2 linked regions of the Orrella dioscoreae genome follow. The protein of the gene in region 1 interacts with the protein of each later gene in a pairwise test. Links are inferred from orthologs where the notes say so. Each region holds a gene or a part of one and is shown in the gene's direction. Other genes may lie near its edges. The genes, in order: dnaQ and dnaE.

Evidence for each region.
Region 2: the proteins of dnaQ (region 1) and dnaE interact in binary tests that used the Escherichia coli proteins (3 or more experiments, as listed by UniProt). The link is inferred for Orrella dioscoreae from one-to-one orthologs.

Annotation. Positions count from the first base shown.
Region 1 is NZ_LT907988.1:3,744,986-3,759,658, reverse strand. The notes cover bases 6,232-8,999. They hold dnaQ (DNA polymerase III subunit epsilon), read left to right. Parts: upstream 6,232-7,130; coding sequence 7,131-7,868; downstream 7,869-8,999. Other genes in these bases: ODI_RS17375 (autotransporter family protein), read left to right, coding at 8,404-8,999; ODI_RS17390 (efflux RND transporter permease subunit), read left to right, coding at 6,232-7,110. In the rest of the region: ODI_RS17415 (transglycosylase SLT domain-containing protein), read right to left, coding at 1-592; gloB (hydroxyacylglutathione hydrolase), read right to left, coding at 600-1,391; ODI_RS17405 (class I SAM-dependent methyltransferase), read left to right, coding at 1,408-2,217; rnhA (ribonuclease HI), read left to right, coding at 2,214-2,666; ODI_RS17395 (efflux RND transporter periplasmic adaptor subunit), read left to right, coding at 2,841-4,007; more of ODI_RS17390, read left to right, coding at 4,021-6,231; more of ODI_RS17375, read left to right, coding at 9,000-10,956; ODI_RS17370 (hypothetical protein), read right to left, coding at 11,279-11,503; aldA (aldehyde dehydrogenase), read right to left, coding at 11,639-13,075; ODI_RS17360 (aldolase/citrate lyase family protein), read right to left, coding at 13,148-13,951; rhmD (L-rhamnonate dehydratase), read right to left, coding at 13,965-14,673. UniProt on the Escherichia coli protein: DNA polymerase III is a complex, multichain enzyme responsible for most of the replicative synthesis in bacteria. The epsilon subunit contain the editing function and is a proofreading 3'-5' exonuclease.
Region 2 is NZ_LT907988.1:1,761,596-1,777,590, forward strand. The notes cover bases 8,108-12,197. They hold dnaE (DNA polymerase III subunit alpha), read left to right. Parts: upstream 8,108-8,499; coding sequence 8,500-11,997; downstream 11,998-12,197. Other genes in these bases: lpxO (lipid A hydroxylase LpxO), read right to left, coding at 8,108-8,420; ODI_RS08255 (glycosyltransferase family 2 protein), read left to right, coding at 12,012-12,197. Also shown: phosphate signaling complex protein PhoU, read left to right, coding at 1-146; ODI_RS08225 (oxidative damage protection protein), read right to left, coding at 232-504; argA (amino-acid N-acetyltransferase), read right to left, coding at 604-1,959; ATP-dependent RNA helicase HrpA, read left to right, coding at 2,095-5,952; ODI_RS08240 (MFS transporter), read left to right, coding at 6,280-7,416; more of lpxO, read right to left, coding at 7,521-8,107; more of ODI_RS08255, read left to right, coding at 12,198-12,770; ODI_RS08260 (YkgJ family cysteine cluster protein), read right to left, coding at 12,785-13,042; ODI_RS08265 (YdcF family protein), read right to left, coding at 13,048-13,815; ODI_RS08270 (glycosyltransferase family 9 protein), read right to left, coding at 13,827-14,804; lipid A export permease/ATP-binding protein MsbA, read left to right, coding at 15,049-15,995. UniProt on the Escherichia coli protein: DNA polymerase III is a complex, multichain enzyme responsible for most of the replicative synthesis in bacteria. This DNA polymerase also exhibits 3' to 5' exonuclease activity. The alpha chain is the DNA polymerase catalytic subunit.

The DNA of each region.
Region 1 (14,673 bases):
CCAGGGCGGCGTTGGTCGACGCGATCGGGTCGCGGCGCTGGTCGCGCCACCAGTCCTGGGTCAGCTTGAAATGGGTGCCGGTGGAGGGGATGAACTGCCACAGGCCGGCGGCCTGGGCGCGCGAGTACGCGCCGGGGTTGTAGGCGCTTTCGACGAAGGGCAGCAGCGCCAGCTCGGTGGGCAGGCCGCGGCGGTTGATCTCGTCGACGATGTAATACAGGTATTTGCCCGCGCGCGAGGCCATGCGCTGCACGGCTTCGGGGTGGGCGGCGTAATAGTCCGTCCACTGGCGCGTCAGTTCCGTGTCCATGTTGGGCACGGCGAAGCCGCGGCGGATGCGGTCCCAGGCGTCGGCGGCGGGGCGGGTCAGGTCCACGGTGCGCGAGGTGTCGACGGCCACGTGGCGGTCGCGCGTCGCGCGTGCCTGGCCCGGCAGGGGTTGGACGCTGGTGGTGGCTTCGGTGGGCTGGCCGCTACGGTTGCCCTGCGTGCCGGCGCAGCCGGCCAGCAGGGCGAACAACAGGGCAAGCAGGGGGAAGAGCAGGAAGCGGGGCGAGTGTCGCGGGCAGTGCTGCAGTCCTTGAGGGTTCATCGGTCCTCTATCTGAATTCGTTCTTCCATTCGCGTAACGCGGCAAACACCTCCACCGGCCCGGCCAAGGAATGCCCGGCTTGCTGTTCGGCGGCTTGTGCAACGGTGTGCTGCGAGACGCGCAGGAACGGATTGGTGTCTCGTTCGAGCGCAAGGGAGGTGGGCACGGTGGGCAGGCCGCGATCGCGCAGATCGATGGCCTGCGCCTGCCATGTTTGCAGCGGACGGTTGTCCGGATCCACGGCGAGCGCCCAGCGCAGGTTTGCAAGAGTGTACTCGTGCGCGCAGCAAATGAGCGTTTCTTCGGGCAATTTCAGGAATTTCCCTAAGGAATCAAACATTTGGGCGGGCGTCCCTTCGAACAGCCGGCCACAGCCGCCGGCAAAAAGGGTGTCGCCACAGAAAACCACGGCCTGTCCGACCGCCTGGCCGGCATAGGCGATGTGCCCGGCGGTGTGGCCCGGCACGTCCAGGACCGTCAGGTCGATGCCCATTTCGGGGATCCACACGGTGTCGCCTTCGGCGAGCGCCTCGTCGCAGCGCGGCAGGCGTTCCCTTGCGGGTCCGTAGACCGGCGCGCCCGTCAGGCGGACCAGTTCCTCCACCCCGCCGACGTGATCATGGTGGTGGTGGGTGAGTAGAATGGCGCGCAAGCGCAGGCCTTCCGCCTGCAGCACGGCCGCCACGGGTTCGGCAACGCCCGGGTCCACCACCACGGCCTGGCCGTCCTGGCTGGCCAGCCAGATATAGTTATCGCTCAATGCCGGCAGGGGCCGCAGGCGGCTGGCGTGTGCATTCATAAGGACACCTGATCGCGTGGCTGAGGAAACGAGCATTGTAGAACTGGGGGACTGGTTCGACACCCCGCCTGGCCGCTACGTCCGGGCCTGGGAGCAGGCCCAGTTCGACGCCATCGTGGCTGATGTCTTTGGCTTCAATGCCTTGCAGGTCGGCCTGCCGAGCCTGGACCTGCTGCAGGCGAACCGCATGCCGTTCAAGGTATTCGTGGGCGACAGCCTGGCCAAGGCCGAACTGGCCAGCCAATGGCAGGCCCAGGTCGTGGCGCGCCCGGAAGCCCTCCCGTTCGAAAGCGACAGCATCGACCTGCTGGTGCTGCCGCACGCCTTCGAAAGCACCGACGAGCCGCATCGCGTGCTGCGCGAGGTCGAGCGGGTGCTGGTGCCCGAGGGCCGGGTGGTGGTGTCGGGTTTCAATCCCTGGAGCCTGTGGGGCTTGCGTGCCAACCTGCCCGGCATGCCGCCCTGGCTGCCGCATCCGCCGTCCGCGCAGGTGTCGCTGGCCCGGCTGAAAGACTGGTTCAAGCTGCTGTCCTTCGAGGTCGACCGCGGCCGTTTCGGCTGCTATGCCCCGGCCTGCATGACGGACGTCTGGCTGCGCCGCTGGGCCTTCATGGAAAAGGCCGGCGACCGCTGGTGGCCTGTCTGCGGGGCCACCTATGTGGTGTCGGCCGTCAAACGGGTGGCCGGGGCGCGTATCATCGGCGCCCCGTGGAAGAAACGCCGCCGCGCCCGCCGCGTGGCCGTGCCGGTGCCGCAAGGCTCGGGCGGCGCGCACCGCGCCCAGGCCGAGGCGGTTGGCCACACAGCAACAGGAATCAAGGAATGAGTGAAGACACCGTCGAGATCTGGACCGATGGCGCCTGCAAGGGCAATCCCGGTCCGGGCGGATGGGGGGCGCTGCTGCGCCAGGGCGCGCACCAGAAGGAAATGTGCGGCGGCGAACTGGGCACGACCAACAACCGCATGGAAATGATGGCCGTCATCGAGGCTCTGCGGGCGCTGAAGCGCCCCAGCCGCGTCATCATCCACACCGATTCGCAGTACGTCCAGAAGGGCATGACCGAGTGGCTGGCCAACTGGAAGCGCCGCGATTGGCGCACCGCCGACAAGAAACCGGTGAAGAACGCCGACCTCTGGCAGGCCATGGACGCCCTGGTGTCCACCCATACCGTCAGCTGGCAGTGGGTGAAGGGGCATGCGGGCGATCCGGGCAACGAGCGCGCGGATCAGTTGGCCAACCAGGGCGTGATCCTGGCCCAGCGCGCTGGCCGATAGCCATTTCAGTCGGTTGCAGGGGCGTCGGCCAGCGCTCCTACAGGGTTGGCCGCAGGGTGCGAGGGGTCATTTCAAGGTGATACAGTGGGACAGGCTCCACCCCCCCTCTCCCTTAGAACATGACGGCGCGGCCTCAATGCCTGGCTCCGCGCCGCACCCCCCTCAGTGCGCAGCATGAAGAAAGCTTTGCCTCTCGTGGCGGCAGTCGCCGTGGCGCTGGCCGCGGGCGTGGTCATCGGCCGCTGGTCGCCGCGCGCGCAGCCGCCTGTCGCCGCGCCCACCCTGCCGGCGGCGCCCGCCGCCCAGAAACTGGTGCCCGTGCGTACGGCCGCCGTCCAGTCGGTGGATTTCGCGCGCAGTCTTGCTGCCGTGGGCAGCCTGCGTTCGGACGAGTCGGTCATGCTGCGGCCCGAGGTGGCCGGCCGCATCGCCAGGCTGCCTTTCCAGGAAGGCCAGCCCGTCAAGCGCGGCCAGTTGCTGGTGCAACTGGACGACGCCGTGGCGCGGGCCGAGCTGGACCAGGCGCGCGCCAACCTGTCGCTGGCGCAAAGCCAGAACAAGCGCGCGTCCAGCCTGCAGGCCGAAGGTTTCATCAGCCAGCAGGCACGCGACGAGGCCGGCAGCAACCTCAAGGTCCAGCAGGCCGCCGTGGCCCTGGCCCAGGCACGCCTCGACAAGATGGCGATCCGGGCGCCGTTCGACGGCGTGGTCGGCCTGCGCGGCGTGTCGGTGGGCGATTACGTGGACGTCGGGCGTGACCTGGCGCCCCTGGAAACCATCGATCCACTGAAGGTCGATTTCCGCGTGCCCGAGCTGTACCTGGGCCGGGTGCGGGTCGGCCAGTCGCTCTCCTTGCATTTCGACGCGCTGCCGGGGCAGTCCAGCCCGGGCGAGGTCATCGCCGTCAGTCCGCTGGTCGACGCGGGCGGCCGTTCGGTGCTGTTGCGCGCCCAGGTGCCGAACCCGTCAGGCGCCTTGCGCCCGGGCATGTTCGCCCGCGTGCAGCTCATGGTCGAGAACACCCAGGCGCTCGTGGTGCCGGAAAGCGCGCTGTCGCCGTCGGGCGCGCAGCAGTTCGTCTACCGGGTCGCCAGCGGGCACGCCCAGCGGGTGCCGGTGGGCATCGGCGAGCGGCGCGAAGGCCGGGTCGAGATCCTGTCTGGCCTGGCCGCGGGCGAGCGCGTGGTGGTGGCAGGCCTGCAGCGCATCACCGATGGCGCACCGGTGACCGAGACGCCGGCCGCGCAGCCTGACGCGACCGCGCCCGACACGCCGGCGTCCACCGTGCCGGATCCGTCGCCGGCGTCCGACGCGCTGGTGCCCGAACCCGCCACATCCTGACTCGGGGGCGTCCGTGAAAATCTCCGAAGTCTGTGTCCGCCGGCCGGTCTTCGCGACGGTGCTGTCGCTGGTCATCGTCCTGATCGGTCTCATCTCCTATTCGCGCCTGACGGTGCGGGAATATCCCCGCATCGACGAGCCGGTGGTGTCGGTCGACACGACCTATACGGGCGCGTCGCCCGAGGTGATCGAGTCGCGCGTGACCAAGCCGCTGGAAGACCAGCTGGCCGGGATCGAGGGCGTGGACGTCATGACCTCGCGCAGCCGCGCCGAACGCAGCCAGATCAACGTCAAGTTCCATCTCAGCCGCGACCCCGACGCGGCGGCGGCCGAGGTGCGGGACAAGGTCTCGCGTGCGCGCCGCTTCCTGCCCGACGAAATCGACGAGCCCATCATCTCCAAGGTCGAGGCCGATTCCCAGCCCATCATCTACGTGGCGGTGGAGGCGGGGCAGAACAGCATCATCGAGGTCTCGGATTATCTGCACCGCTATGTGAAGACGCGGTTCTCGGTGCTGCCCGGCGCGGCCGAGGTGCGTGTCTTCGGCGAACGGCTGCCGGCCATGCGGGTGTACGTCGACCGCGAGAAGCTGGCCGGCTACACCCTGACCGTGCAGGACGTGGAAACCGCGCTGCGCGGGCAGAACGTCGAGATCCCGGCGGGCCGCATCGAAAGCGATGCGCGCGAATTCTCGGTGGTGGCGTCCACCGACTTGCAGACGGTGCCGCAGTTCGAGAACGTCATCATCGCCAACGTCAGCGGCTATCCGGTGCGGCTGCGCGATCTTGCGCGGGTGGAGATCGGCCCGGCCAGCGAACGCGTCACCTCGCGCTTCAACGGCCAGCTGGGCCTGAACATCGGCGTGACGCGGCAGTCCACGGCCAATCCGCTGGACCTGTCGCGAGCGGTGCGCGCCGAGGTGGACGTCCTGAATGAAAACCTGCCGCGCGGCATGCGGCTGTCGATCTCCTACGACACCTCCGTCTTCATCGAGCGCTCCATCCAGTCGGTCTACACCACCATCGCCGAGGCCGTCGTGCTGGTGGTGCTGGTCATCTTCTTCTTCCTGCGCAACGTGCGGGCCAGCCTGATTCCCATCGTGACGATTCCGGTGTCGCTGATCGGGGCGTGCTCGCTCATGTACCTGTTCGGTTTTTCCATCAACACGCTTACCTTGCTGGCGATGGTGCTGGCCATCGGGCTGGTGGTGGACGACGCCATCGTGGTGCTGGAGAACGTCTACCGGCACATCGAGAACGGCGTGCCCAGGGTGCATGCGGCCATCCAGGGCACGAAGGAAATCGGTTTCGCCGTGGTGGCCATGACGCTGACACTGGTGGCGGTGTACGCGCCGCTGGCCTTCGCCACGGGCCGGACGGGGCGGCTCTTCATCGAGTTCGCGCTGGCGCTGGCGGGCGCGGTGCTGGTGTCGGGCTTCGTGGCGCTTACGCTCACGCCCATGATGTGCGCCATGCTGCTGCGCCACCAGCCCAGCCATGGCCGCGTCTACAACACGATCGAATCCTGGCTGGAAGGGCTGAACCGGATCTATCGCCGTGCCTTGTCGGCGGCCCTGGCGCACCGTGCCGTCATCCTGCTGGCGGGCCTGCTGGTGGCCGGCGGCGGCGCGGCGCTGTTCTCGGTGGTGAAGTCCGAGCTGGCGCCCATCGAGGACCGCGGCGTCATCTTCGGCATCGTCACCGCGCCGGAAGGGGCGACGCTGGACTACACGTTGAAGAACGTGATGGAGATCGAGCGCCTGTACGCGCAGATCCCCGAGATGCAAGGCAGCCAGATCACGGCGGGTTTCCCCACCGTGACCGACAGCCGCGCCATCCTGCGCCTGAAGCCCTGGGAAGAACGCACGCGCACGCAGCAGGAAATCGCGCAGTCGCTGCAGCCCGCGTTCAGCAAGCTGCCGGGCATCCGCGCCTTCCCCAGCAACCCGCCGTCCTTCGGCCAGCGCGCCACCTCCAAGCCGGTGGAGTTCATGATCATGAGCCAGGCGTCCTATCCGGACCTGGCCAAGATCGTCGACGCCTACATCGCCGAGCTGGAGAAGTATCCCGGCCTGGAAAACCTGGATTCGGACCTGCGCCTGAACACGCCCGAGCTGCGCGTGGAGGTGGACCGCGAAAAGCTGTCCGACGTCGGCGTGGACGTGGACACCGTGGGCCGCACGCTGGAAACCATGCTGGGCGGGCGCCAGGTCACCCGCTACAAGGACGAGGGCGAGCAATACGACGTGATCGTGCAGGTGACGCCGCGCGACCGCAGCACGCCCAACGACATCGCCGACATCTATGTGCAGGCCCGCGACGGCAGCATGGTGCGGCTGGACAACGTGGTGCGGATCCGCGAAAGCGTGTCGCCGCAGTCGCTGAACCACTTCAACCGCCTGCGGGCGGTCAAGGTCGAGGCCTCGGTGGCGCCGGGCTACGCGCTGGGCGAGGTGCTGGCGCACATGGAAACCGTGGCAGGCCAGGTGCTGCCCCAGGCCGTGCGCACCGACCTGGACGGCCAGTCGCGTGAATTCCGCGACTCGTCGGGCAGCATCATGCTGGTCTTCGGCATGGCGCTGGCCTTCATCTACCTGGTGCTGGCCGCCCAGTTCGAGAGCTGGCGGCATCCCTTCACCATCATGCTGTCGGTGCCGCTGGCCATGACAGGCGCCATGCTGGCCTTGTGGCTGACGGGGGGCACGCTGTCCATCTATAGCCAGATCGGCCTCATCACGCTGGTCGGCCTCATTACCAAGCACGGGATCCTCATCGTGGAATTCGCCAACCAGCTGCGCGAGGAAGGCAAGGAACTGGTCGAGGCCGTGGTCGAGGCCAGCGTGCTGCGCCTGCGTCCCATCCTGATGACCACGGGCGCCATGGTGCTGGGCGCGGTGCCGCTGGCGCTGGCCTCGGGCGCGGGTGCCGAATCACGTCGCCAGATCGGCTGGGTGCTGGTGGGCGGGCTGTCTCTGGGTACACTGCTTACCTTGTTCGTGGTGCCGGTGGTCTACACCCTGATCGCCCACGCGCGGAAACACGCCGATGCCGAGCCGGGCCATGCCCCGGCCGCCGGCCTGCCCCACGCCCACCCCACGAAATAGCCGCAACACATCAAGGCACTATGCGCTGGATCATTCTCGATACCGAAACCACGGGCCTGGAGCCCTCCCAAGGCCACCGCGTCATTGAAATCGGCGCGGTGGAGCTGGAGAACCGCAACGTCACCGGCCGCCATTTCCACGTCTACCTGAACCCGGACCGCGACAGCGACCCGGGCGCACTGGCCGTCCACGGCCTGACCACCGAGTTCCTGTCCGACAAGCCGCGCTTCGAGGACGTCGCGCAGGACTTCGTGGACTACATCGCCGGCGGCGAGCTCATCATCCACAACGCGTCGTTCGACACGCGCTTCCTGGACGCCGAACTGGCCCGCGTGGGGCGTCCGCCGCTGGCGCAGTTGTGCACCGCCATCACCGACAGCCTGATGGTGGCGCGCGAGATGCACCCGGGCAAGCGCAACTCGCTGGACTCGCTGTGCGAGCGCTATGGCATTTCCAACGCGCACCGCACGCTGCACGGCGCCTTGCTGGACTCGCAACTGCTGGCAGAAGTGTGGCTGGCCATGACGCGCGGCCAGGATGGCCTGCTGATCGATGCGCCTGAACCCGCGCGCGGCACCGGCGACGGCCTGGTGGTGGGGGGCTTCGATGCGTCCGTGCTGACGGTGTTGCGGGCATCGGAAACGGAAATGGCCGCGCACGGCGAATACCTGGAAGCGCTGGACAAGGCCAGCGGCGGGCCGTGCCTGTGGCGCAAGCTGGACACGCCTGCCGCCCCGGCGGAAGGCACAGCCGCCTGATCGGCGCGTGGACGCTTGCATGGTAAAAATCGACGTGCTATAGTTCCGCTTCTTTGGGCGGTTAGCTCAGTGGTAGAGCACTGCCTTCACACGGCAGGGGTCACTGGTTCGAACCCAGTACCGCCCACCAAAGAAATTCCAGAGAAGCAAGGGCTTACGCGTCAGCGGGAAGCCCTTTTTCTTTGGGTGGTCAAAAAGTACTCAAAAGCTGATTTTGTCGCTTTGGTACTTCACGGACATGACCCTTCATGGGTTCGGCAGCCGCTCATAGGTCCGATTCTGGTAGCACGCCTCCTCGGTGTTGTGCCTTTCCCGATTCTCGTAAAGCTCGCCCGCCTGTAGCAGGATCGCGGCATGGACCGTTGCGGGTACTCCGCATAAAGGCTTCTCGGGCCACTCAGCGCATGGCCGCGATGCAATCCTGGGCGGGTTTGAGCAGTGGCCAGAACACTCGGCGGGAAGCTACTGTAATCCGGCGTTTCAGGGCAAATTCGACTGGGCTAAGATCGGTTCTCCCCTTTTCCTGCCTCGTTTGATGATGACGCTACGCTATACCGCGATCTGTCTCAATCTTGTCGCCGTCTATGGTGTGTCCATGCCGCTACCAAGCCATGCCGCTGGCACTGGCGGAAATGGTGACCCCATGTACGCTGCGCAAGGCGGCGCGAATGCTTCATTGCCCGCAGGATTCGCTGGTGGAGGTAACGCCGGCCAGGCCGGTACCGGCTGGGGCGCGACCGGAGGGCACGGTGGTGGGGGACAAGCGGGGGCCTCGGGAAGCTTGCAAAACGGTGATGGGGGGGCAGGTCTGCTTTATCGGCTTGGACCGTACACGACGATCGCTGCGAGTTACGAAAGTGGCGGCGGCGGTGGCGGCGGTGGAACCGTGGTCCTGACTGGCAGTGGCAATCAGGGCACTGCCAGGGGGGGCACCGGCGGCAATGCTTTGGTACTTACTGGCGCGGGCGGCGAAGGCCGCACGTCTTCCAATGCCGCCGTACTTGTAGGTGGCGGTGGTGGAGGCGGTGGCAGCGTTGTTCAGGACGAGGCCGGTCTGTCGGATACCTGGCGCGTCAAGGGAGGCGAGGGGGGCGCCGCCGTGAGGTGGGTTAACGGGTTGGCCAGCTTCGTGAATACGGGCTCGCTCTGGGGGGGCGCAGGTGGCGGTGGCGGTGCTGTGGGGGAGCGCTACGACGCATCCGTCGCTTTTGCCGGTGACGGTGGCGATGGCGGGGCCGGGCTGCTCATGTCCGGCACGCAGCAGCGCTTCGTCAATCGGGGGGAGGTCTATGGCGGCAATGCTGGGGCAGGCATTGTCAGCGGCGCTGGGGGCCGGGCTGTGCAACTCGATGGCCACGATTCGGAAATCGTGCAGGATGGCCGGATGGAAGCGGGCCGCGACGCTTTCGGCAATCACCAAGATGCCATCATGATCGCAGGCACGGGCAATACGCTGACCTTGATGGCGCATTCCAGCACCGTCGGCAACGTGCGCTATAGCGGCAGTGGCAACCGGCTGCGCATAGACGGCGGCGGCACGGCGAGCGCCACGATGGATGGCGACCTGGATATGGGTACCGACAACACATTCAGTGTGCGCGCTACGCCCGCCGCGCTCGACCGGCTGGATGTGACGGGCCGAGCCGATGTATCCGGTGCCGATTTCTTTCTTGAAGCGGCGCCGGGTGCGTATGGGGCCGGTTACAGCCAGATTGTGCTGCGTGCCGACCAGACTTTCGATGGCACGCGTTTTCGCCATGCGTCGAGCAATTTTGCCTACCTGTCGTTCGAGCTCGTCTATTCGGACGATGACCGGGAGTTGATGGTCAAGCTGCATCGTACGGTCACGCCGGGTGGTCCTGAGCCGGGTGGCCCCGAGCCGGGCGGCGACACCGAGCCGGGAGGTCCTACCGAGCCGGGTGGCCATATCGTGCGCTTTGCCGATCGGGTAAGCGGAGGCAACGCGCGTGCTGTCGCCGACGCGACCGAGATACTGGGCGCGGGCCACGCCGTCTACGACGCGGCCATCACTTTGCCGGAAGGTGCCCCACAGGGTTTTTTCTCCGCACTGTCGGGCGAGGCTCATGCGAGCGTGGCCTCCGGCCTGGCCAACCTGACCCATGTGGTGAGCACGGTGCCTCTCAACCATCTTCGCGGCAACCTCAGCGCCGGTATGGCACCGGGCGCGCCGACCGCGGCGGTGGGCCTGAGCGACGCAGCGTCATCGTCCTCCAGCTTGCCGTCGTCGCTGGCCCGGCCGGCCTGGGCCCAGGTCGTGGGCAACTGGCAGCGCACAGGCGCCACCGGTAATACCCAGGCCATGCGCCAGCGCACCGGCGGTCTCTTCGTGGGTGCTGATCATGCGATGGGCGCGGGCTGGCGGTTGGGCGGGGCGTTGGGCTACACGGACTCGACGCTGACCGTTGGCGGCCTTGCAAGCCGCGCCGATGTGTCGAGTTATAGCGCCATTGTCTACGGCGGCAAGGCGTTCCCGCTAGGCGCCAGCACGTTCAACCTGATGGCGGGAGCCTCATATACCTGGCACGACATTGATGCCGAGCGCCGTATCGGTGCCGGCGGCCTGAACCAGCAACTCAAGGCCGATTACCGCGCCAGCACCACGCAGTTGTTCGGTGAGGTGGGTTACGCCGTTGCCGTGACGAGCGATCTTGCGCTGGAACCCTACGCCGGACTGGGTTGGGCCCAGCATCGCACGCGTGGCTTTTCGGAATCGGGTGGCAATGCGGCACTGTCGGGCGAGGCGATGCGCAACGATTCCAGCAAAGTCACGCTGGGCCTGCGCGCGCGGCAGAACGTCGACTTGGGAAGCATGGCAACCACCTTGAGTGCGGGACTGGGCTGGCGCCACGCATTGGGTGGCATCCGGCCTGAAAGCCGGTTGGCCTTCGACGCGGGCGAGTCCTTCACCGTCACCGGCGCGCCGATCGCGCGTGATGCGGCATTGGTGACGGTGGGCGTCGACGCGGAGATAGCGCGTGGCGCGTCGTTGGGCATGTCGTATGGCGGGCAGTTCGGTGGCAGCAGCCGGGACCAGACCGCTGCGCTCAATCTTCGTTGGCGTTTCTGACGGACCGACACGCCGGGATCCTGATCGTTATCCCGCTAACGCTTCAATCCTGGGAATTCCTCATCACTTGAGGCCCACATCAAGCCGACAGCGCTTTTCAAACCCTATGTTGCGCTGGATTTCCAGGATGGAGAACCCCGGCTGTGCCTGCATACGAGCGGAGCGGATGCACAACCCATCTATCCCACTATCCCCGTGCAGACGGCGTACGCGCAGGAGCGTTATGTTGAGACGTACATCGGCGCGCCATGACCTTCCAGACGTTCAAGCGAGAATGTCGCAGGGGCTGACCAGGAGGGAGCGCTGACGCCCGCCGATTGGCCTAGCGGCTGCGCCGCAGCCGCCCCTGCTCGGCCTGGTTCAGGCGCCGGGCTTCCTCTTCGGCGTATTCCCGTTCGCCCTTCTCATACGACCCTTCGTACATGCAGCTGCTGCGGTTCCAGCGGCAGTCGTTGCTGCGTTCCCCTTCGCCGCCACCCATCAGCGAGCAACCCGAAACCAGCGCGACCAGGCCCAGCGTGACACCACAGCGGTTCAACAAATGCATCGATACGTTCCTTGTCTGAAGAGGGTTGCGAAATGAGGCGTGCCGGGGGCCATAGTAAACCCAGGAACGCCAAGGCCCCCAGCCGGTGCGCGAGCGCGCGCACCGGCTGGGGGCCCCGGGGAAAAGACCCGGGTATCAGCTCTGCACGTACACCACGTGGCTGTGCGTGTACTCATACAGCCCGTGCTTGCCGTCAGCCCCACCCACGCCGGACTTTCGCACCCCCGCGTGGAAGCCCTGCATGGCTTCGAAGTTTTCGCGGTTGACGTAGGTCTCGCCGAAGTCGATCTCGCGGATGGCGTGCATGGCCTTGGACAGGTCGCGGGTATAGATCGACGACGTCAGGCCGTACTCGCAGTCGTTGGCCAGCGCGATGGCCTCGTCCAGGTCGTCGACGATCTGGATCGGCAGCACAGGGCCGAATATCTCCTTGCGCATGATCTCCATGTCGGCGCGGCAGTTCGCCAGCACGGTAGGCTGGAAGTGGAAGCCCTGGCCCAGGTCGGCAACCCCGCCGCCCGTGACGACCTGCGCGCCATCGGCCACCGCCTGCCGCACCTTGGCTGCCACGCCATCCAGGCCCTTGCGGTTGACCAGCGGCCCCATTTCCACGTCGGCCTGCGCCAGCGGGTCGCCGTAGCGCGTGGCGGCCATGGCCTGGGCGATGCGGGCGGTGAATGCCTCGGCCACGCCGCGCTCGACGTACACGCGTTCCGCGCAATTGCACACCTGGCCGGTGTTGATGATGCGCGAGTCGCGGATGGCCTTCACGGCCAGGTCCAGGTCGGCGTCGGCCAGCACGATGGCCGGCGCCTTGCCGCCCAGCTCAAGATTGAGCTTGGTGATGTGCGGCGCGGCGGCTGCCGCGATGCGCTCGCCGGTGGCGACGCTGCCGGTGAAGCTGATCATGTCGACGCCGGCATGCGCCGACAGCGCGCCGCCCGTGGCGCCCTGGCCGTAGACCACGTTGAAGACGCCCTTGGGCAGGCCCACCTGGTCCAGCAGCTCGGTGAACGCATGGCAATTGATGGGCGTTTCCTCGCTGGGCTTGATGACGATGGTGTTGCCGGTGAGCAGCGCCGGCGCCATCTTGCGCGCGATCAGGAAGAAGGGGAAGTTCCACGGCAGGATGCCCGCCACCACGCCCATGGGCTTGCGCAGCAGCAGGATCATTTCATTGGCGCGGTCGCTGGTGATGACCTCGCCTTCGATGCGTCGCGCCCACTCGGCCATGTAGTCCAGGTAATCCGCCGTGAAGTTCACTTCGACTTCCGCCAGGCCCAGGATCTTGCCCTGTTCCTGCGTGATGGTGCGAGCGATGCGGGCGGCATGCTCGCGCAGCTTGGCGGCGACGCCGCGCAGGTAGCCGGCGCGCTGGATTGCCGGCAGGCGCGACCAGGCCTTCTGGGCGCCGCGTGCGGCGGCAATGGCCGCGTCGACGTCGGCCTGGTCGGACTGGGGCGAGCGTGCCAGCACGTCGCCGGTGGCGGGGTTGCTGACATCGTGCAGCGTGCTGCTGTCCTGGAAGGCGCCGTTGATGTAGTTGCGCAGGACGGGAAGGGTCTTGCTCATGCGGGTCTGTCTCCTGTTTGGGGTCTCAGGCCGAGCTACGGTCGGGGGAACATGATGGCAGGGATGCGATGTTCAGTACACGCCGCCCGGCGCCTTGCTGGCGCCGGCATCGTCGCGGTAGCGCGCGAGGTTGGCCTGGGCGGCCTGGCGCAGCAGGCTGATGTCGATGCCCACCGCCACGAACTGGCAGCCCCAATCCAGGTAGCGGCGCGCGTCTTCCTCGCGCGGCGCAAGGATGCCGCAGGCCTTGCCTTGCGCACGGGTGGCGTCGATGGCCTGGCGGATGGCGTCCTGGACCTCGGGCTGGCTGGCGTCGCCGGCGTGGCCCAGGCCGGTGGACAGGTCCGCGGGCCCGATGAAGACAGCGTCCACGCCCTCGACCGCCGCGATGGCCGCCGCGTTCTGCACGCCCAGGCGCGATTCGATCTGCACGATCAGGCACAGTTCCTGGTGCGCGTTGCGGATGTAGTCCGGCACGGCGTCCCAGCGCGTGGCGCGCGTCAGGCCGCCACCCACGCCGCGGATGCCGTGAGGCGGGTAGCGCATGGCCTGCACCAGCGCGGCCGCCTGTTCGGCGGTCTCCACCATCGGCACCATCAGTGTCTGGGCGCCCACGTCCAGCAATTGCTTGATGAGCACGGGATCGCCCGTGACCGGCCGCACCACAGGCTGGCTGCCGTAAGCCGCCATGGCCTGCAACTGGCCGAGCAGCGTCGGCACGGTGTTGGGCGCGTGCTCGCCATCGAGCAGGACCCAGTCATAGCCAAGACCCGCCAGGATCTCGGCGGTATAGGGCGTGCACATGCCTGCCCAGATGCCGTAGCGGGGCTGCGCCTGCTTCAGCGCGGCCTTGAATGCGTTGTGGGGAAGATGCAAGACGTTCTCCCGCTCAGTGGGTGTAGGGGCGATGCAGTTCGCACGCGGGATTCAGTTCGACGCCGAAGCCGGGCTTGTCCAGTTCGGACAGGCGCATGCGGCCCTTGACCGGCACGGGCTCGCCCAGCAGTTGCGGGTGGAACATCGGCACGACCTCGTCGGCCTTGGGGGCCATCATCAGGAACTCGGCGAAGGGGCTGTTCTGGCGCGTGGCGACGAAGTGATAGCTGTAGACGCTGGAACCATGCGGAATCACCAGGGTCTGGTGCGCGTCGGCCAGGGCCGAGATCTTGATGAGTTCCGTCACGCCGCCACACCAGCCCACATCGGGCTGGATGATGTCGCAGCAGCCCATCTCCAGCAGCATGCGGAAGCCCCAGCGCGTGGCCTCGTGCTCGCCGGTGGTCACCATCATGCCGGCGGGCACGTTGCGGCGCAGGTCGGCATAACCCCAGTAATCGTCCGGCGGCAGCGCTTCCTCGATCCACTTCAGGCCGTATTCGCGTGCCCCCTGGGCCAGGCGCGTGGCGTAGTTCAGGTCCAGGCTCATCCAGCAGTCCCACATCAGCCAGAAGTCCGGTCCCACGCGCTCGCGCATGGTGGCCAGTTCCTCCAGGTTCTTGCGCAGGCCTTCCTCGCCTTCGGCGGGGCCGTGATGCAGCGGCAGCTTGCCGCCGATGAATCCCAGCTTCTGCGCCAGGTCGGGGCGCGCGCCCGTGGCG
Region 2 (15,995 bases), 2.0 Mb from region 1 along the record:
CGCTCGAGCGCGTGGGCGACCACTGCAAGAACATGGCCGAGCGCGTCATCTACATGGTGCACGGCGCCGACGTGCGCCACACCGGCGTGAAGAACACCGAGCGCCTGGCGCGCGGTGAGACCGAGCCGGACGCTGGCGCCGAGTAAGCCCGCCGGGCCGGATGCTGTCCGGCTTGCGCAAGAAAAAACGCCATCCTTGCGGATGGCGTTTTTTTTCGTCTCGGGGTGGGGCTCAGGCCGAGGGGGGCACGTAGCCGTGGGCTTCGACGTCGCTGTCCTCGAACAGGAACTTCTCCATTTGCTGGGCCAGGTACTTGCGGGCGCGGCTGTCGGCGAGGTTCAGGCGGTTTTCGTTGACCAGGCGGGTCTGCACCGACTGCCATTCCTGCCAGGCTTCCTTGGAGATGCTCTGCCAGATGCGCGTGCCCATCTCTCCGGGATACGGAGGGAAATCCAGGCCTTCGGCCTCGCGCTTCAATTTCACACACTGGACGGTACGGGCCATGATCGACTGCCTATGAAAAGTAATGGTTCATTCTAACCTTGCCCATCCGGCAAGACCGGCCAAGCCCCCAAGGGTCATGGGGGCGGCGAGGGTGCAGGCTCAGAGCCGCTTGATGAAGATCAGGCTGTTGCGCGAGCGGTTGTAGCTGGCCTGGCGCTCGCGCGGCAGGTCGGCGACGCCGCCCTGCGTGAAGCCGCGCTTCAGGAACCAGTGCGAGGTGCGGGTGGTGAGCACGAACAGCCGCTTGATGCCCTGCGCGCGCGCGCGTGATTCGATGTGGCGCAGCAGGATCTCGCCTTCGCCCGCGCCTTGCCACTCGGGATGCACGATGAGGCAGGCCATTTCCGCCATCTGCTCGCCCGGATAGGCATGCAGCGCGGCGCAGCCGTAGATCACGCCGTCGTGCTCCAGTACCGTGAAGTTCTCCACGTCGCGTTCGATGACGCTGCGGCCACGGGCCACCAGCGTGCCGTCGGCTTCCAGCGGCTCGATGAGCTGCAGGATGGCGCCCACGTCGTCGACGGTGGCGGCGCGCAGGTCGTCCAGCGTGTCCTCGACCACCATGGTGCCCACGCCGTCGTGGGTGAACACTTCCAGCATCACGCTGCCGTCCAGGGCATAGGGCACCAGGTGCGCACGCGCCACGCCGCGCTTGACCGCGCGCGAGGCGTAGCGCAGGAAGAAGGCGGTGTCCTCGTCCAGCGCGCCTTCGGCCAGCAGCGAGTCGGCGTCGTCGCGGGCCAGCTCGGTGTCGACGTTGCCGTCGGCATCCAGCACGCCACGCGTGTCGGTCAGGAAGATCAGCTTCTCGGCGCGCAGGGCCACGGCCACGCTCGTGGCCAGCTCTTCCATGGCCAGGTTGAAGGCGTCGCCCGTCGGCGAGAAGCCCAGCGGCGACAGCAGGACCACGGCGCCGCGCTCCATGGCGAAACGCAGGGCGTCCGCGTCCACCTTGCGGACGTGGCCGGTGTGGCGATAGTCCACGCCGTCGATCACGCCGGCAGGGCGGGCGGTGATGAAGTTGCCCGACAGCACGCGGATGTGGGCGTGCGACATGGGCGTGTTGGGCAGCCCCTGGCTGAAGGCGGCCTCGATGTCCAGGCGGATCTCGCCGGCGGCTTCCTTGGCGCATTCCAGGGCGGCGGCGTCGGTGGGCGACATGCCGCGACCGAACTGCTGGTCCAGCCCCTTCAGCCGCAGCTGTTCGTTGACCTGCGGGCGCGAGCCGTGCACCAGCACCAGCTTGATGCCCAGGGCCGACAGCAGCGACAGGTCCTGGATCAGCACGTTCAGCGCGCCGGCCTGCACCAGTTCACCGCCGAAGCCGATGACGAAGGTCTTGCCCCGGAACGCGTGCACATAGGGCGCCACCTCTCGGAACCATCGCACGAACTGCGCGGCGGCGAATTCGGGGGCTTCCAGGGCGGAGACGGTGTCGGGTTCCAGGTCATGCATGGCGGTGAGGGGGTATCCAGCGAAAAGAATCGGAAAACGGAGCGGGGATGGGTCCCCCTGCCGGTCCACGGCCGGGCAAAACGCCTGGCGCGTGGCGGAAATTATAATGATGGGCTTCAAGTAGCGATTCAACCCATGTCCGACAATCCCGGCACGGCCGCAAGCGCGGCGCGACGGGGGCCTGCCAGGCAGGCGCCCGAGACCGACGCGCCGCCGCGCGTCGCCCCGCCCATCCAGTACCCCGAAGACCTGCCCGTCAGCGCGCGGCGCGACGAGATCGCGCGCGCCATCGCCGCCCACCAGGTCACGATCGTGAGCGGGGAAACCGGCTCGGGCAAGACCACCCAGCTTCCCAAGATCTGCCTGGAACTGGGGCGCGGCCTGCGCCGCATGATCGGCCACACCCAGCCGCGCCGCCTGGCCGCCACCTCGGTGGCCAAGCGCATCGCCGACGAGCTGGGCACGCCGCTGGGGGAGTGGGTGGGCTACCAGGTGCGTTTCAACGACCGCACCGGGCCCAATGCGGCCATCAAGCTCATGACCGACGGCATCCTGCTGTCGGAGTCGCAGCGCGACCCGCTGTTGCGCCGCTACGACACGATCATCATCGACGAGGCCCACGAACGCAGCCTCAACATCGATTTCCTGCTGGGTTACCTGAAGCAGCTCCTGCCGCGGCGGCCCGACCTGAAGGTGATCATCACCTCGGCCACCATCGACGCCGAACGCTTCGCCACGCACTTCGCCGACAAGCGCGGCCGGCCCGCGCCCGTCATCGAGGTCTCGGGCCGGCTGTACCCGGTGGAAATCCGCTATCGCCCGGTGCGCGAGGAAGAGGAAGACGGCAAGCCCGCCAAGCGCGGCGGCGAAGGCGAGCGGCTCTCGGGCGACGAGGAACGTGATCTCATCGATGCCATCGTGGACGGCGTGGACGAATGCGCCCGCAGCGGTCCTGGCGATGTGCTGGTCTTCCTGCCCGGCGAACGCGAGATCCGCGAGGCCGCCGAGGCCCTGCGCAAGCACCATCCGCCGGGCACCCAGGTGCTGCCCCTGTTCGCGCGGCTGTCGCAGGCCGAGCAGGAGCAGATCTTCCGCCCCACGGGCAATGGCCGCCGCATCGTGCTGGCCACCAACGTGGCGGAGACCTCGCTGACCGTGCCCGGCATCCGCTACGTCATCGACAGCGGCCTGGCCCGCATCAAGCGCTATTCCTGGCGCAACAAGGTCGAGCAGCTGCGCATCGAGTCCATCAGCCGGGCATCCGCCAACCAGCGCGCCGGCCGTTGCGGCCGGGTGGGGCCGGGCATCTGCCTGCGGCTCTATGACGAGGCCGATTTCGCGGCACGCGCGCCCTTCACCGATCCGGAAGTGCTGCGTTCCTCGCTGGCCGCCGTCATCCTGCGGATGAAGGCCCTGCGCCTGGACGATATCGAGCAGTTCCCCTTCGTCGAGGCGCCGCCCGGACGTGCCGTGGCCGATGGCTACCACCTGCTGCAGGAACTCGGCGCCATCGACGAGGCCAACGTGCTGACCGAGGTGGGCCGCGAACTGGCGCGCCTGCCGGTGGATCCGCGCATCGGCCGCATGATCCTGGCGGCGCGCCAGCACGACTGCCTGGCCGAGATGCTGGTCATCGCCGCGGCGCTGTCGGTGCAGGATCCGCGCGACCGCCCGCTGGAGCAGCGCGAAGCAGCCGAGGCGGCCCACGCACGCTTCGCCGACGAGAAATCCGAGTTCCTGTCCTTCGTGAAGCTCTGGCAATGGTATGGCGAACAGGTGGCGCACAAGGGCTCGCAGCGCAAGCTGGTCGCGCTCCTGCGCCAGCATTTCCTCTCGCCCATCCGCCTGCGCGAATGGCACGACGTCCACACGCAGCTGGCCGCGGTCGTCGGCGAGCAGGGCTGGCGCGTCAACCAGAGCCCGGCCACCTACGAGCAGGTGCACCTGGCCCTGCTGACCGGGCTGCTGGGCAATATCGGCGTGAAGAGCGAGGAGGCGGGCCACTTCCAGGGCGCCCGCGAACTGCGTTTCCACATCCACCCCGGCTCGAGGCTGGCCCGCAAGGCCGGGCGCTGGGTGGTGGCCGGCGAACTCATGGAAACCTCGCGGCTGTACGCGCGCTGCGTGGCGCGCATCGAGCCCGTGTGGCTCGAGCGCGTGGCTTCGCACCTGATCCGCCGCGCCCATGCCGACCCGCGCTGGGAGCGCAAGGCCGGGCAGGTGGTGGCCAACGAGCGCGGCACCTTGTATGGCCTGCCGGTCTACAGCGGCCGGCGCATCCACTATGGCCGCGTGAATCCCGGGCACGCCCGCGAGCTTTTCATCCGCCAGGCGCTGGTGCCGGGCGACATCGACACGCGCCTGCCCTTCGTGGCGCAGAACCGCAAGCTGATCGCGCAGATCGAGAAGCTGGAGCACCAGACGCGCCGTCCCGATATCCTGGTCGACGACACGCTGATCTTCGCCTTCTACGACAAGCTGCTGCCTGAGGACATCAGCCAGACCGCCACGCTGGAAGCCTGGTACGCCAAGCTCGACAAGGCGGGCGCGCAAGCCCTGTTGCTCACGCGCGATGCGCTGATGCGCCACGAGGCGGCGGGCGTCACCACCGAGGTCTTCCCGAAGAAGGTGGAATGGCAGGGCGTCGCGATGGCGCTCGACTATCACTTCGAGCCCGGCTCGCCGCGCGACGGCGTGACCTTGTCCGTGCCGCTCTTCGCGCTCAACCAGATCGACGCGCAGCGCTGCGAGTGGCTGGTGCCCGGCATGCTGAAGGAAAAGGTGCAGTTGCTGCTGAAGTCCCTGCCGCAGAAGCTGCGTCGCCACTGCGTGCCCTTGCCGGACTACGCCTCGGGTTTCTACGACCGCTGGTTCGAGCGCCTGGACGACCCGCAGATGGGCCTGGTCGAGGGCATCATCGCCGACATGTGGGAGCAGGTGCAGATCCGGCCGCAACTGGCGGACTTCAAGCTCGAGACGCTGCCCGCCCACCTGTTCATGAACTTCAAGGTCATCGACGAGCATGGCCGCATGCTGGAGGCGGGCCGGAACCTGGCGCAGCTGAAAGCGGGGCTGGGCCGCCAGGCCCAGGTCACCTTCCAGCAGATGGCCGCGCGCGATGCGGGCGTGGCCCAGGCGCTGTCGCACGAGAACCTGAGCGACTGGACCTTCGGCGCCTTGCCCGAGCTGCTGGAAATCCAGCGCAAGGGGCAATCCTTCGTGGGGTATCCGGCGCTGGTCGATCGGGGCACGCATTGCGACCTGGACGTCTATGACGATCCCGAGGAGGCGCGGCGGCACCATCGCGCGGGCCTCTTGCGGCTTTTCAAGCTGGGCCTGCGCGAGCAGGTCAAGTTCCTGGAAAAGAACCTGCACGACCTGACCAAGACCAGCATGCTCTTCATGCCGCTGGGCACCCTGGAAGAACTGCGCGACCAGATCGTCGACAGCGCCATCGGCCAGGCCTGCCTGGCCGAACCCTGGCCGGTGGACGCCGAGGCCTTCGCGGCGCGGCGCGCCGAAGGCAAGGGCCGGCTGGGGCTGCTGGCGCAGGAAGCCGCGCGGCTGGCCGCGACGGTGCTCACCGAATGGGCGGCGGCGCAGCGCAAACTGCCGCAGGCCAAGGGGCATGCCGCGGCGCATGCCGACATCCAGCAGCAACTGGGGGCGCTGGTCACGCGCTGGTTCATCCGCGACACGCCGCAGGCGCAGCTGGCGCATTTCCCGCGTTACCTGAAGGCGGTCAGCGCCCGCATCGACAAGCTGCGCGCCGATCCCGCCCGCGATGCCCGCATCATGCAGGAGATGGCGCCGCTGCTGACGCTCTACCAACGCGCCCGTGCAGCACGCAAGGGCGCGCCCGACGCCGGCCTGGACGAGTTCCGCTGGCTGCTGGAGGAGCTGCGCGTCGCGCTTTTCGCCCAGGAGTTGCGCACGCCCATGCCCGTGTCGGTCAAGCGCCTGCAGAAGAGTTGGGAAGCCATGCAGCGCTGACGGGCGCTGCCGCCCGCGCCCGAGCGTCGCCACGCGATGGCGCCGGCTCGGGCGCGAAGCCCCTGATGGCGACAGGACATTCATCGCAATTTCAACTGCTGCACTGCACAATACCAGCTTCGCACGTCCCGCGCGGGGCAGGGGAGCGCTTTTGCCGTGTCCGCCGCCCCGCAAGGCAGGCTGTTTCCCGGGCAGCGTGCCGGGACGGCCAGCAACACTCGAGGACACATGGATTTCAGTATCAAGGACAACGACGCCGGTGACGGCGTCGCACAGGAACCCGCCCGCCCACCCAAAGGCGGCAGCGTCGGACGCGCCGTGGTCGCCATGGCCATCGGCGGTTTCGGCATCGGCACGGGTGAGTTCGTCATCATGGGGCTGTTGCCCGAAGTCGCGCAGGACATCGGCATCACGATCCCCCAAGCCGGCCACGTCATCAGCGCCTATGCCCTGGGCGTGGTGATCGGCGCGCCGCTGCTGGCGGTGCTGGCGGCGGGCTGGCCGCGCCGCCGCCTGCTGGTGGCGCTCATGATCTTCTACGCGCTGGGCAATTTCGCCAGCGCGATGGCGCCCAGCTACCTGACGCTGAACCTGCTGCGTTTCGTCGCCGGCCTGCCGCACGGCACCTATTTCGGCGTCGCCGCGCTGGTGGCGGCGTCGCTGGTCGAACCCTGGCGGCGCGCCCAGGCGGTCGGCTGGGTCATGCTCGGGCTGACGACGGCGACGCTGGTGGGGGTGCCCATCGCCACCTGGCTGGGTGAAGTCTTCGGCTGGCGCGCGGCCTTCGCGCTGGTGGGCGTCATCAGCGTGCTGGCAGCCGTGATGGTCCAGCGCGAAGTGCCCGACCAGCCCGCGGACCATCGCGCCAGCCCCATGCGCGAGCTGGGCGCGCTGCGCCGCAAGCAGGTCTGGCTGACCCTGGGCATCGGCGCCATCGGCCTGGGCGGCCTGTTCTCGGTCTTCAGCTACATCAAGCCCACGCTCATCGAGGTCGCGGGCATGAATGCCTCGCTGGTGCCCGCGGTGCTGGCGCTCTTCGGCTGTGGGATGATCGTCGGCAACCTGGCGGGGTCCCGCCTGGCCGACAAGGCCTTGATCCCCACCATCGGCGGCCTGCTGGTCTGGGCGTTCGTGGTGCTGGGCGCCTTCGTGTTCACGGCGCACCATCCCTGGCTGGCCGCCATCAACGTCTTCCTGGTGGGCACCATCGTGGCCATGGGCCCGACGCTGCAGATCCGCCTGATGGACGTCGCGGGCGATGCGCAGACCCTGGCCGCCGCGCTCAATCATTCCGCCTTCAACATGGCCAACGCGCTGGGGGCCTGGCTGGGCGGCCTGTCCATCGCCGCTGGAATGGGCTATCCGTCCACCGGCTGGGTGGGCGCCCTGCTGGCGGTGGCGGGCTTGGGCGTCTTCGCCTGGTCGGTCAGCGCGGCGCGCAAGGAAAAGGCTGCAGCGGCCTGAGCGGCAGCGGGCCTTGCAGGGCCGGGCCACCGCGTGCCCGCGTCCCGCAATGAAAAACGCCCCCGCGGCAGCCTGCCGGCGGGGGCGTTTTCTTGCCTGTGGGCCTACAGCGCGATGAAGCCGATCACCACCAGCGCGATTAGGCCCCACTTGGTGGCCTTGTAGACCGTCTTGTTCCACTTCTTGAACGTACGGCGCTTCTGGTCGATGCGGTAGTGCAGGTGCGTCAGGCGGTTGATGGCGCCCGTCTTGTCGCCGCTTTCGTTGGGCGAGCTGGCCGCCGACATCACCGCCTTGCCGAACCAGCGGTTCAGCGCGCCGACCCAGCCCCAGCGCACGGGACGCTCGATGTCGCAGAAGAGGATGATGCGGTTCTGCTCGGTGCCGTTCAGCGCCGAGTGGATGTAGGTTTCGTCGAACACCACGCTGTCGCCGTCGCGCCAGCTGTAGCGCTCGCCGTCGACCTCGATGTAGCAGCGGTCGTCGTTGGGCGTGACCAGGCCCAGGTGGTAACGCAGCGATCCGGCATAGGGGTCGCGGTGCGCATTGAGCTTGCCGCCGGGCGGCAGCTGGGCAAACATCGCCGCCTTGACGGAGGGCAATTGGCGCAGTAGCGCCACGGTGCGCGGGCACAGGGCTTCCGCGGAAGGGTGGCGAGCGTCATACCACTTCAGGTAGAAGCGCTTCCAGCCGTACTTGAAGAAGGAGTTGAAGCCGATGTCGTCGTGCTTCTCCGCCGCCTTGATGTGCTGCGCCTCGGCCATGGCCAGGGCTTCCTCCCGGATCATTTCCCAGTTGTCGTCCAGCACCTTCAGGTCGGGCATGTCGGCCGGCGCCACGTAGGGCGTGGTCGGCACCTTGGAATTGAGCACCATCAAGGCATTGATGGGCGCCAGCAACGCCGAATGATCCAGCAACTGCCGCACGAAGGGCAGGCGCACGCGCCCACGCAGGTGGCCATACAGGATGGCGGCCAGCCAGATTCCGGGAATCAGCCATTTCATATCGTGAAAACCTTCCGTAACGTCCTAGTGGCACCGTGCCGGCGCTTGGGGGCCTGGGCGCGTGGGTACAATTCCGTCCATGTCAGAATCCGCAACGCCCCCTTCCTTCGTCCATCTGCGCGTCCATTCCGAGTTTTCGGTGGTGGACGGCATCGTCCGTATTTCCGATCTGGTCAAGCAGGCCGCCCGCCTTGGGCAGCCGGCCGTGGCGCTGACCGACCTCGCCAACCTGTTCGGATTGATCAAGTTCTACAAGGCGGCCCGCGGGGCAGGCATCAAGCCGATCGCGGGCTGCGACCTGTGGCTGACCAACGAGGATGACCGGGACAAGCCTTTCCGCATCCTGTTGCTGGTCGCCAGCCGCGAGGGCTATCTTAACCTGTGCGCCCTGCTGACCCAGGCCTGGCTGACCAACCAGCATCGCGGCCGGGCCGAGCTGCGCCGCGAATGGCTGCAAGGCCAGGCCGGCCTCATCATGCTGTCCGGCGGCCGGGCGGGCGACATCGGCCAGGCGCTGGAAGCCGGCAACATGGCCACCGCGCAGGTCCTGGCGCGCCAGTGGGCGCAAACCTTCCCCGGCAGTTTCTACATCGAGCTGCAGCGTTCGGGCCACGACGGCGACGAAGCCTATGTCCAGGCCGCCATGCGGCTGGCGGGCGAGTGCGGCCTGCCGGTGGTCGCCACGCACCCTGTGCAGTTCCTGTCCCGCGAAGAGTTCCGCGCCCACGAGGCGCGCGTCTGTATCGCGGAAGGCGAAATCCTCAGCAACCCGCGCCGCGCGCGCCGCCACACCGAAGACCAGTACCTGCTGGACTCGGCGGAAATGGCCCGCCGGTTCGCCGACGTGCCGTCGGCGCTGGCCAACAGCGTCGAGATCGCCAAGCGCTGCAACCTGACGCTGGTGCTGGGCAAGCCCCAGTTGCCCAATTTCCCCACGCCGGAAGGCGTGACGCTGGACGATTACCTGGTGCAGCTGTCGCGCGAGGGCCTGGAAGTGCGCCTGGCGCAGCTGTTCGCGGAAGCGGCCGAGCGCGACGCCAAGCGACCGGAATACCTGGCGCGGCTGGACTGGGAGTGCAAGACCATCATCCAGATGGGCTTCCCGGGCTACTTCCTGATCGTGGCCGACTTCATCAACTGGGGCAAGAACAATGGCGTGCCCGTGGGGCCGGGCCGGGGCTCGGGCGCGGGCTCGCTGGTGGCCTACGCCTTGGGCATCACCGACCTCGATCCCATCCGCTATGACTTGCTGTTCGAGCGCTTCCTGAATCCGGAGCGGGTGTCCATGCCCGACTTCGATATCGACTTCTGCCAGGACAACCGCGAACGCGTCATCGACTACGTCAAGCAGAAATACGGGCGCGAGGCCGTCAGCCAGATCGCCACTTTCGGTACGCTGGGCGCCAAGGCCGTGGTCCGCGACGCAGGCCGCGTGCTGGACATGCCCTACACCATGTGCGACCAGCTCTCGAAGCTGATCCCCTTCAATCCCGCCGATCCGTGGACCCTGGAGCGCACGCTGGCCAACGAGCCTGCCTTCAAGGAGCGCTACGAGCAGGAGGAAGAGGTGCGGGCGCTGGTCGACCTGGCCAAGCCGCTCGAGGGCTTGACCCGCAACATCGGCATGCACGCGGGCGGCGTGCTGATCGCGCCCGGCAAGCTCACCGATTTCTGCCCGCTGTATTGCCAGCAAGGCCAGGAAAACAGCGCGGTCTCGCAGTACGACAAGGATGACGTCGAAGCTGCCGGCCTGGTGAAGTTCGACTTCCTGGGCCTGCGCAACCTGACCATCCTGGATTGGGCCGTGCGTTTCGTGCGCCGCTTCAATGCGGACAAGCGCGACTTCGACGTCATGGCGCTGGCGCTCGATGATCCGGCCGCCTACAAGGTGCTGTGCGACGCGAACACCACCGCGGTGTTCCAGCTGGAATCGCGCGGCATGAAGGAACTGCTGAAGAAGCTGCGGCCCAGCACGTTCGAAGACGTCATCGCCGTGCTGGCGCTCTACCGCCCGGGTCCGCTGGAGTCGGGCATGGTGGACGACTTCGTCAACCGCAAGCACGGCCGCGCCGCGGTGGATTACTTCCACCCGGACCTGGAAGGGACGTTGAAGAGCACCTACGGGGTCATCGTCTACCAGGAACAGGTGATGCTGATCTCGCAGATCTTCGGCGGCTACTCGCTGGGCGGCGCCGACCTGCTGCGCCGCGCCATGGGCAAGAAAAAGCCCGAGGAAATGGCCAAGCACCGCGAGCTGTTCCAGAAGGGCGCGCAGGACAAGGGCCATGACCCCGACCTGGCCGTCCAGCTCTTCGACCTGATGGAGAAGTTCGCCGGCTACGGCTTCAACAAGTCGCACTCGGCCGCCTACGCGCTCATCTCGTATCACACCGCCTGGCTCAAGGCCTACCACCCGACCGAGTTCCTGGCCGCCACGCTGTCCTCCGACATGGACGACACCGACAAGGTCCAGACCTTCTGGAAGGATGCGCTGGCCAACGGCATCACCGTGCTGCCGCCCGACGTCAACCATTCGAACTACCGCTTCGAACCGGTGGAGGACGCGCACACCGCCCAGGGCCTGCCGCCGCGCACCATGCGCTATGGCCTGGGCGCGGTCAAGGGCACGGGCCAGGCCGCGGTGGAAGACATCCTGCGCGCGCGGGAGGAGGGCGGTCCGTTCAAGGACCTGTTCGATTTCTGCCGGCGCATCGACCGTCATTCGGTCAACCGCCGCACCATCGAGGCGCTGATCCGCGCCGGTGCCTTCGACACCATCCTGGCCAACCGGGCCGCCTTGCTGGCCTCGGTGCCCACGGCGATGGAAGCGGCCGAGCAGGCCGCGCGCAGCGCCAACCAGGTCTCGCTCTTCGGTGACTTCGGCGACGACGGCACGGACGTGGTGGCGGGGCAGCTGGCCAAGGTCCAGCCCTGGGACCTGCGCACCCAGCTGTCCGAGGAAAAGGCCGCGCTGGGCTTCTTCTTCAGCGGCCACCTGTTCGACGCCTGGCGCGACGAGGTCCGCCGCTTCGTGCCCACGCCGCTCGCGCGCCTGGAACCCGCACGCGAGCTGCAATGGATGGCGGGCGTGCTGGCCGGCGTGCGCACCATGATGACCCGCCGCGGCAAGATGCTGTTCGCGGTGCTGGACGACGGCTCCTCCCAGGTCGAGATCTCGGTCTTCAACGAGCTGTTCGAGCAGAACAAGACCCGCCTGCGTGAAGACCAGTTGCTGATCGTGCAGGGCAAGATCAGCAATGATGAATACTCCGGCGGCATGCGCATCGTGGCCGACACGCTGCACGACCTGCAGCTGGCGCGCGAGGCGCGGGCGCGGTCCCTGCGCATCACGCTCAATGGCAACGCCGACGCCGCCGAGCTGCGCCGCCTGCTGAACCCCTTCCGCGCCGAACCCGAGAATGGTTTCCCGGGAACGCCGGTGGAAATCTATTACGCGCGGGATGACGCATGCGGGCTGCTTCGCCTGGGCGAGGAGTGGCGCGTGCGGATGTCCGAGACGCTGATCGACCAGCTCAACGCCTGGACCCAGCCTTATCCTGTCGAGATCAACTACTGATGGATCGCGCTTCCATGCCTCGCGTCTCGGTCATCATCATCACCAAGAACGAGTCGGCCCACATCCAGGCATGCCTGGAGAGCGTCGCCTTCGCCGACGAGGTGGTGGTGCTGGACTCGGGCAGCACGGACGATACCCGTGACCTCGCGCTGGCCTGGGGCGCCCGGGTCGAGCAATCACCGGATTGGCCGGGTTTCGGCCCGCAGAAGAACCGCGCGCTCGATCTGGCGACAGGTGACTGGGTGCTCTCGCTGGACGCCGACGAGCGGGTCCCGCCCGAATTGGCAGAGGAAATTCTCGCGGTCATCGCTTCCCCCCAGCACGACGCCTATGACGTGGCGCGTCTGTCCGAGCTGTGCGGGCGTCCCATCCGCCACAGCGGCTGGTGGCCGGATTACGTGCTGCGCCTCTTCAGGCGCGGAACGGCCCGCTTCACCGAGGCCGCCGTGCACGAAAAGGTCGTGCCGCAAGGCAGCGTCGGCAAGCTCAGGCATCATCTGCTGCATTTCCCCTACGCCGACCTGGAAGCGTTGATCGCCAAGAACAACCGCTACTCCTCCGATGCCGCCGCGCAGATGCACGCGCGGGGCAAGCGCACCACGCCGCTGGGCATGCTGGGCCACGGCATCTGGACCTTCATCCGTATCTATTTCCTCCGGCGGGGCTTCCTGGATGGCCGCCAAGGCTTGGTGCTGGCGCTGTTCGCCGCGTCGGGCAGCATCTTCCGCTATGCGAAACTGCTGCTCTGGGACGAAACCCGCGGGAAAGGGTAGGCGACGGGCGCCGGCTATATCGGCGCCGTCGCGCGTTCCAGCTCGCTCAGCCAGCGTATCGCGTGTTCCCGGCTGCCGCCGCACATGTCTTCGGAGGGCTGGAGGCCGCCACAGAAAGCCGGCCGCTCTGGTTGCCCGAAGATGCGGCACCGGTGATCCTCCGCCAGCTGGATGCAAGGCACACCCGCTGGCTTGCCCTGGGGCATGCCAGGTATCGCGCTGGTGATCGACGGCGCCGTGCAACAGGCGCCGCAATCGGGCCGACAGGCCATGCCCATCAGACCCACCCGCGCAGCCAATACACCAGCAGGCCCGCATACTCCTTGATGATCGAGCGGCTGGCGTCCATCGTCCGCTCATCGGGCCACCACGGCGAGAACGCCGGGTCTTCGGGGCGGACGATCTGGGGGGCGGCCGGCGCCGCGGTGGCGGCGATGCCTTGCTTGCGGAAGGCCGCCATGGCGCGCGGCATGTGCAGCGCGGAGGTCACCACCAGCACCGTGCGGATGTTCTGGCCACGCAGGTGTTCTTCGGTGCGCTCGGCGTTCTCATAGGTGTTGCGGCTTGCGTTTTCCAGCACCAGCGCGGCATCCGGCACGCCCATCTGCTTGAGCGAATGCGCCATGCCCTGGGCTTCGCTGACGTCGCCTTCCAGCGCGCCCCCCGACAACACGATACGCGGTGCGCGGCCCGCGTGGTACAGCTCGGCTGCCCGGCCGATGCGGGTCACCCGCTTGGCGGGGTCGATGGGCTCGAACCAGTTCGCGCGATTGCCCGCCGTATGGCCGCCCAGCACCACGATGGCGTCCGCCTGCTGCACCTGGCCGGGCGGCAGGAAGGCATAGGTGCGCTCCAGCGCGCCGCCCAATGCCAGCGAGGTCGCGGGCAGGGACCAGGCCAGCGACCACGACAGCGCCAGCACCAGCACCGTCGCGGCCAGGCGCCGCCAGCGCAACAGCGCGAGCACGGCAGCCAGCACCAGCAGTGCCACGCTCAGGTTGATGGGGACGATGAGGGAGGTCAGCATGCTGGAGACGGAGGGCATCGATACTCAGGTCAGGGACGAATGACGGAAACGAGCTCAGACTGTACACGGTCGAGCACGGACTCGGCGCTGGGCCAGGCGTTATCGGCGCCCAGGCAGATCGCAGTCTGCGACCAGGGCCCGGTACGGGCCGGGTCGGTCACGCCAAAGAGCGTGACCTGGCGCGCGCCCGTGGCGCTGGCCACGTGCGAGACGCCCGAGTCGTTGCAGACCACCAGGCTGGCGGCCTGGGTGAGGGCGGCGAAAGCGCCCAGCGACAACGGCGGCAGCACCTGTGCCGTCGGGGCGTTGCGCTGCGCCTCCTCCAGTTCGGCCGGGGGCGGGCACATCAGGACGGTCCGGCCGGCGGCCTGCAGGTCCTGCGCCAACTGGGCGAAGCCTGGCCACACCTTCACCCGGCCACGGTGCAGGCCGGTAGCCGTGGGGGCGATCAGGACGAAGTCCTTGCCGTGCAGGCCGGCTGCCGCGAGGGCGGCATGGGCTTCTTCCTGGTGTTGCCGGGTCAAGGGCAGCGTCAGGCCAGGTTCGGGCTGCGCCGGGCCGGCGGGTAGCTGCCAGGCCTGCAGCGCCAGGCGGGTCAGGCGGTACCACGATTCCACGGCGTGCAGCCGCTCGCGTGATTTGGCCTGGGGCCAGCGCAGCAGCAGGGATCGCCCGTCATCCCGGTACCCGGCGCAGCGTATGCCAGCCAGGCGGAAAACGGCGGCGCTGGACAGCGAGTCCGGCAGGAGCAGTCCCGCCACCTCGGTAGTCCGGACGCCTTGCCCGGAAAAATGTTCGCGCACGCCGCGGCGGTCATCGCCCAGCCGTCCCGTCATGGGGATGAATCCCGCCAGCGGCAGACCCGCCAACAGGCCGCGCGCCCACGGCCGGGCGCAGACGTGCACGGGCAGCCCGGTTTCGAGCAGGCGCGCCAGCGAGGGCAGGCTCATGCAGACATCCCCCACCCAGTTGGGCAGGCGGACCAATAGATGGGACGGAAAGGCCATGAAAGTGATGAGCGTGTCTGACGGCGGAGGCCGGACGCTACCAGGAAGTCCTGGATGCGCCCGATAGGGATCGATGTCGCAGGCGGAGGGGGCGGCAGGCGGCAGGCGCCAGCCCGCAGCCGCGTGCGACGGGGCAATCATAAACGCAAGCGTGCCGCGCCTGCCGGCGCGGATCCGGCAGGCAAGGGCGTCGCACTGGGTACAATCCGTGCAGGATTCCACAGAAAAAGCGAGTGTCTTTCCCATGTCAGCCCCACGTTATGCCGCGGCCGGCTCCCAACCCGTCAAGTCAGAGCTGTGGCGGCGGGTCTATACCCGGGTCGGCGGCTATTGGAAGGGTTTGCTGCTGGCCATCCTGCTGATGGCCGGCGCGGCGGCCACGCAGCCCACCCTGGCGGTCATCATGAAGCCGCTGCTGGACGACGGTTTCGCCGGCACCAAGCCGCATTATGTCTGGGCCATCCCCCTGGCGGTCGTGGGCCTCATCTTCATCCGCGGCGTGTGCAATTTCTTCAGCGACTATCTGCTCGCCTGGGTCGCGAACAACGTCTTGCTCGGCATGCGCAAGGACATGTTCGACCGCTTGCTGGGCCTGCCCGACGCCGAGTTCAAGCGCGGCGACTCCGGCCGGCTGCTCAACCGCTTCACCATCGATGCCGGCAACGTCACCGGCTATGCCACGGACGTCCTCACGGTGCTGGTGCGCGAAACGCTGGTCGTGTGCGCGCTCATCGTCGTGCTGCTCTACATGTCGTGGAAGCTCACGCTCATCGTCATCTTCATGCTGCCGGTTTCCGTGCTGGTGGCGCGCACCTTCATCAAGCGCCTGCGCCGCATCAACCGCGACACCGTCAACATGAACGCCGAGCTGACCCGCGTGGTCAGCGAAGGCATCGACGGCCAGCGCGTCATCAAGCTCTTCGACGGCTACGAAAACGAAAGCAAGCGTTTTGGCTATGTCAGTGGTCGCCTGCGCCGTTTCGCCATGCGCTCGGCCACCGCCGATGCCGCCATGACGCCGCTCACCCAGATCTGCATCGCCATCTCGGTGGCGGCCGTGATCGCGGTGGCGCTCGGCGAGGCCTCGTCGGGCACCCTCACCGCGGGCGGCTTCGCGGCGTTCATGGCCGCGCTGGCGCAGATCTTCGATCCCATCAAGCGCCTGACCAATATCGCGGGCAAGATGCAGAA